Regions from separate parts of the Virgibacillus siamensis genome, predicted to be linked through region 2. Evidence: predicted binding sites of a transcription regulator. Region 2 holds the regulator's gene; the other holds the start of a gene.

Region 1 (3,511 bases), 230 kb from region 2:
TGTGTTAATAAATGCCTCCCGCAGTGTTTTAGTCTCTTCATCTGTTGAACCAATTAAAAATGGAAAGCTTCCCTTTTCTTTGGCCAGCTGAATTGATTCACGGTAGGCGGTTGTCGCAATCGTTTCAAAAATTTTATCAACAAGCTCGTTTCCTTCTGAAGATCCATATTCTGTCTCACAATAGATCAGAAGATCATGCAGTCCCATAACACCAAGGCCAACCCTGCGTTCCCCAAGTGCCTGCTTTTTATTTTCTTCTAGGAAATAAGGTGTTGCATCAATAACATTATCTTGCATGCGAACGCCGGTTTTTACAGTTTGCTCCAGCTTTTCAAATTTCACCTGCCCTGTTTCTTTATCAGCCATTTCAGCTAAGTTTACTGCTGCAAGATTACATACTGAATATGGAGCAAGCGGCTGTTCCCCGCAAGGATTTGTGGCAACAACCTGGTCCCCGTAAGCCTTGGCATTCGTCATATCGTTTGCGTTATCGATATAGAAAATTCCTGGTTCAGCAGAATAGGTTGCACAGATATTAATCAGATTCCAAAGTTCGCGTGCTTTAACTCTCCGGTAGACACGAACGCCATATCCCATTTCTTCCCATTTCCGAACATCTCCAATTTCGTGCCATTTCTCATTATACACAGCCATTTCCTCTGGAGTGTAATTTTCAACATCAGGGAAACGTAATTCATACATTTCATCATTTTCGATTGCTTCCATCAAATCTTTTGTTATGCAAACCGAGATGTTCGCACCTGTCAGAAATTCAGGATTATGAACAGTATAAGTGCCGCCAGTAAGCAGCTTTTGTTCCGCCTCTTCAAATGCATCTTTCGTAAAACCGCCTTGTCCAGGCATCGAACGGTAGTTTAAAATACCCTGGTACAAATCAGCCTCCGTTTCAGTAAGCGGGGTGAATTTCAGCTTTTCCTGCGCAAGACGTTTTATCTGCTCATCTTCCGTATTCTCAATTAAGAAACGAAGAATTCTTGGATTTTGCATTTTGGAAATAATAAATTCCATAATATCCGGATGTGAATCAACAAGCATAATCATCTGCGCACCGCGTCTTGATCCACCCTGTTCAACAAGATGGGTCAGTTTTGCAATATCATCAAGCCATGATACTGATCCAGATGATTTTCCATTGACACCTCTGGCTAACGTATTCCTTGGTCTCAATGTTGAGCCATTCGTACCTACACCGCCGCCACGAGACATGATTTCCATTACTTGTTTGCGGTGGTCTGAAATGCCTTCACGGGAATCCCGAATGAATGGCATTACATAGCAATTAAAATACGTTACTTCCGTGTCAGCACCGGCTCCATATAACACTCGGCCAGCTGGAATGAAATTCATGCCGCCTAATTCATCATAAAATTTGTCAAACCACTCTTTTTGTTTTTCTTCCGTTGTTTCAACATTTGCCAATCCTGTTGCATTTCGTTTGGCAATCTGCTCATAAAATACTTCCAGTGGCTTATCAATAACATCCAGGGAACGTTTCACAATACCAGTTGAGGCTTCTTCCTTGTTGTCCAGAACCGATAAAAATTCCGGATCCACGTTAATTTCAGCCTCTTTAGTTGACCAATTAACTGATTTGACATATCCTAATCCCCGTGCAGGAAATTTAGGATCGGCTTTTACTGTCAGTACGACAAAGTCGCCTTCTTTTAATGTTTTCTTTTCGGTATCTTTAAACGCATATCGATCCAGCATGACCAATCTGGACACGCCTTTATGCGTCAGTTTCATATCTTCTGTAACGGGATGAACCTGAGGGAATAACTTGACATCCTCATTCAGTTCCTGTAAATTAATTTTTCGGCTTTTTTCTACAGCAATCGACATTTCCATCGCCCCTTTATCGAGATTCATAAACAGTATGTAAGCTGATAAATCTATTGTTGCTATTAACATATCATAAACCACTTCATAAAAACAATATATTGTGCTTACATTTTTTATCGAGTACTATATATGGGAATTCGATCGAATTTACGTTAAAATGTCAACTCGAGAAAACAGACAATAAATCGCTAAAAACAAAGTATTTATTTGTTATCGGTATATAAATACGCAATTTATAACAATTTTGTGGGTTGAAAATTTTTATTTGTGTTACCAGCTCGACAAAATATGACAAAATTGCATTTAGGCTAAAAAATACTTTGAAAAATTGTCTGTTCAGCCATATAATAGAAATGACACATAAGAGAAATACGGGGGCATCATAAATGGAATTTCTGGTAATAGCTTTAGTAATTGTGTTTGGCTTTCTGATGTTCAGATATTTCAGCCAGCGAAACGTTTTAAAAACACTGACAGAGGACCAGTTTCGTGAAGGATATCGTAAAGCCCAATTAATAGACGTCCGCGAACCGCAGGAATTTAAAAAAGGCCATATCCTTGGGGCACGGAACATTCCGCTTACACAAATGCGGCAGCGACTTGTGGAACTGCGGAAAGATAAGCCGGTTTACCTTTATTGTCAAAGCGGGTCCAGATCAGCGCGTGCTGCACAGTTGCTGCATAAAAAAGGGTATGAAGATCTAAATCAGCTAAAAGGCGGATTCAAAAAATGGACAGGAAAGATTAAATAAATCAATATTTAATCTTTCTTAACTGTAAAAAATGGACGGGAAAACTCCCGCCCATTTTTTTAATTTTCTTTTTGATAGCGCAAGACTGGTTTTCTTGCAGCTGTCGTTTCGTCCAACCGCTTCAAAATTGTGTTGTGTGGTGCCTCTTGAACAAGCTCAGGATCATTTTTAACTTCCTCTGAAATGGAGAGCATCGTATCAATGAAACCGTCCAATGTTTCTTTTGATTCCGTTTCGGTCGGTTCAACCATCATTGCCTCCTCCACATTCAGTGGGAAATAAATAGTTGGTGGATGATAGCCATAGTCAAGCAGACGTTTTGCTACATCCAATGTACGTACACCCAATTTTTTCTGCTTTTTACCGGACAATACAAATTCATGTTTGCAATGCTGTGAATATGGAAGTACATATTCCTCCTCGAGTTTACGCATCATATAATTTGCATTCAGCACGGCATATTCACTGACTTTTTTCAGTCCCTCCGCACCCATTGTCCGGATGTAAGTGTATGCCCGTAGATTAATGCCAAAGTTTCCGTAATATGGTTTGACTCGTCCGATTGACTGTGGACGATCATAATCAAAGAAATATTCATTATCCCGTTTTACCAGCAATGGTTTTGGCAAAAAGGCTTCCAGTTCAGCTGAAACACCAACAGGTCCTGAACCGGGACCGCCACCGCCATGCGGACCGGTAAATGTCTTATGCAGATTTAAATGCACAACATCAAATCCCATATCTCCCGGGCGGGTATATCCCATAATCGCATTCAGGTTTGCACCATCATAATACAATTTACCGCCTGCACCGTGAATAATTTCGGCCATTTCCAGAATTTCAGTCTCAAACAACCCCAAGGTATTTGGGTTTGTCAGCATAAGTGCTGCCGTTTC
Region 2 (3,511 bases):
ATACAGTGAGGAACCTCTCGTGTCAATCGATTACACCACCACTGATTATTCTGCAATTATTGATGGTTTAACAACGATGGTTATGGAAGATAAGAAGGTTAAGGTTCTGGCCTGGTATGACAATGAATGGGGCTATTCCAAACGGGTTCTGGATTTGACGAAATATGTAGGCAGCTGTCTTCATCAAAAACAGGTAAAGATATCATAAACCGGGTACATGTTAAAGGCTGACCGCAATAATTGCGGCCGGTCTTTTTTATTTCAATCAATTGGTTTGCCATGATAAAACGATTAGTCCAATTGGCGAAAACATGTTAAAATAAATAAAGTTACATAATTTATTGGACGAGGTGTACTGAATGGCGTTTCGACAGAATTTGGGGAAATTTTTCAGCAATCATGCTGAAACAAACGAGAATCATCCGGATGCTTCGCTTCAAACACGTTATTATAAGACAACAAAAGACAAAGCATTGAATGTACTTGAAGCTTTTTTTAATAAAAATGAATCGTTTCGTATAAATGCTATATCCAAAGAACGCGGGGAAATCAGTGCTTCGATTGTAAAAGGCAGAAAGGCGTTTATTGTGGGAACTGTTATCATGGTCAGACCGCATCAGACAGCCATTGATTTTTCAGTGACGACAGAATCGGCTTTTCCATTTGATCTGGGTTACAGTACGAAAGTGATCCAGCAGTTATACAACCAGGCTGATAAAGAACTTCCCGTAATTCCAAAAACAAACAGGTAAATGTAATATGAATGGGGTTGAACTGAAATGAGATGTTCAAATTGCCACAATAAAAGTACGAAGGTCCTTGATTCCAGACCAATTGAAGAAGGCCGGTCCATTCGCAGGCGCAGAGAATGCGAAGAGTGCGGTTTTCGTTTCACAACATTTGAACGGATTGAAGAGGTCCCGTTAATTGTTGTGAAAAAGGATGGTGCGCGTCAGGAATACAGCCGTGATAAGCTTATCAGAGGATTAATCAAAGCTTGTGAAAAACGTCCCGTACCAATGGAAAAAATAGAAGGAATTGCTGTTGATGTTGAAAAAGAACTTCGAAATACAGGTGTATCAGAAATTGACAGCAAGCAAATTGGTGAAATGGTGATGGATCGGCTTTCACATATTGATGAGGTGGCATATGTGCGTTTCGCTTCTGTTTATCGCCAATTCAAGGATATTAGTGTATTTCTGGATGAACTTAAAGACTTAATCAAAACGGATAAAGAAAACTCCGGGTCAGACAGCTAATGGAAAGAAAGGGAAAGACATATGGATGTTATTGGAAAGTTATTGCCGATTGAAGGTTATCATGTATTTCTGAAAGGTGAATTGCCTGTTGATTATGCGAAATCACTGACGCATCTTTATCAGCCGCTGATTGGAATAGAAGCGGTTATGCTTTATCAGACACTTTTGCATGACAGAGAACTGCAGCAGGAAACAGGGAACCAGACCCATCATACTTTAATGAATTATATGAATGTGCCTTTGGATACTATCTACAGGGCAAGACTAAAGCTTGAAGGAATCGGATTGCTTAAAACATTTAAGCAATCCCTTGATGAGCATGATTCATATGTTTATGAACTGCAATGCCCTTTTGCCCCATCGGCTTTTTTTAAGGATGAAATGCTCGAGCAATTATTGTATCACCATATTGATAATGATAAGTTTCAAATGCTTAAACGTACGTATCAGCAAGATGAAATAATGACAAAAGAAAATAATGTTACTGCCTCTTTTCACGATGTATTTCAGACATTTCAACCGGTACCTGGCAGTGGTGTTATAGTGGAATACTCTAATGACGAAGCACAAAATCGAGTTGAAATGGATTTTTCATGGATTGAACAAATGCTTCAGCGAAAAATGATTCCTGTGAAAAAGGTACTGACACCGGACAATAAGAAGCTGATTACGCAAATGATGGTATTGTACGATCTAACAGGACTTGATACAGAAAAGGCCATTTTATGGGCGTTGACCGATGAAAATTTGCTTCATCATAATGAATTTAAGCAGGCGTGTCATGATCTGTTCAAAAGCAGACATCGGAAATCGACAATAAAGTTGACAGAAAAAGAGAAGCCCTCAGAAGATGTGAAGCCTGAAAAAAAACCACAATCAAGACAAGAGCAGTTTATTACCGAATTGGAAAGAATGTCACCAAGACAATTACTGGAGGATTTATCAAATGGCGGTCAGGCTTCCGGACAGGATATGAAAGTTATACGGGATATTATGACAACGCAGGGCCTTCCTTCTCCAGTTATGAATGTTTTGATTCACTATGTTCTGCTGCAGACTAATATGAAACTGTCAAAGGCATATATGGAGAAAATTGCCAGTCACTGGTCACGTGCGAATTTGAAAACTGCCAGAGAGGCAATGGCCTTTGCCAAAAAAGAACAGGAATTCGTTCAAAAGAATAAAACTTCCGGAAAGTATAATAAACGAACTAATCCTTCCAGGGAAGTGGTGCCGGATTGGTTTAAAGAAAGGAAAAAGAAGCCGCAGCAGCCAAGCCGGAACAATCAAGAATATGAACAGAATAATGATGAGTTTGCGGCACTTCTGAAAGAATTTTCGAATGGAAACCAAAAATAATCAAGGTCAAGGATGATTTCGATGAAACCGGTCCAATCAGAACTGAAAAAGTGGATGCAGCAAAATAAAAATTTTAAAGAAAACTATCAAAAGGTAAGGCAAGAAGTGCTTCAGGACCCTGAAATTAAAGAGTTTCTTTCATTGCATCCAAATATTTCGGAACGGGAAATAGATAAGAGCCTGATAAAACTCTATGAATATAAAACGCAGTCCAAGCAATGCGATAAATGTGAAAGTTTTGGCAGCTGCATGAATATGATACAAGGATATTCTCCTATATTGCAGGTGGAAGATAATGAAATTCATCTGGTTTATGAAAAATGCCATAACCGGATTGATTATGAAAAGCAAAAGGATCAGCAGCGTTTAATTCAAAGCTTGTACATGCCTAAAGATATTTTCAACGCGAGTATTTCGAGTATTGAACTCGATCAAAACAGGCAGCCCGTTGTTCATGAAATGATGCATTTTCTTAAGGATGCAAAAACAGAGCTTCCTGAACGAGGCTTGTATTTTTATGGTCCGTTTGGTATAGGCAAAACATATTTCCTGGGTGCTCTTGCCAATGAATTAAAGCATATGAACATTTCATCAATGCTGATCTATATGCCGGAATTTGTCAGGGAGATGAAAGGATCCATTAAGGATGACTCCATTAATGATAAAATCAATTATTTTAAAAATACCGATGTTCTGATGCTTGATGATATTGGAGCGGAAACCCAATCTGCCTGGTTCCGGGATGAGATACTCGGGTCTATTCTGCAATATCGGATGATGGAAAAGCTGCCGGTTTTTTTTACTTCTAACTATAGTCTTGATCAACTGGAAAGACAATTGTCAATGTCAAACAAAGGTGGAACAGAAACCGTGAAGGCAGGGAGAATTATCGA

The links. Region 2 encodes NrdR, which represses ribonucleotide reductase genes. Its sites were predicted from a motif close to AACACNATATATNGTGTT; they were not measured.
Region 1: B1K71_RS11200 (vitamin B12-dependent ribonucleotide reductase) is a predicted target of NrdR. The motif match lies at 1,951-1,968, and genes of this name have one in related genera.

Annotation. Positions count from the first base shown of each region.
Region 1 covers NZ_FUIH01000007.1:1,476,216-1,479,726, forward strand. The annotation lists gene B1K71_RS11200 (vitamin B12-dependent ribonucleotide reductase) at 1-1,863, opposite strand, end outside; gene B1K71_RS11205 (rhodanese-like domain-containing protein) at 2,250-2,615, shown strand; gene gcvPB (aminomethyl-transferring glycine dehydrogenase subunit GcvPB) at 2,675-3,511, opposite strand, start outside.
Region 2 covers NZ_FUIH01000007.1:1,702,330-1,705,840, reverse strand. The annotation lists gene B1K71_RS12425 (glyceraldehyde-3-phosphate dehydrogenase) at 1-208, shown strand, start outside; gene B1K71_RS12420 (cytosolic protein) at 360-752, shown strand; gene nrdR (transcriptional regulator NrdR) at 780-1,259, shown strand; gene B1K71_RS12410 (replication initiation and membrane attachment family protein) at 1,281-2,618, shown strand; gene dnaI (primosomal protein DnaI) at 2,640-3,511, shown strand, end outside.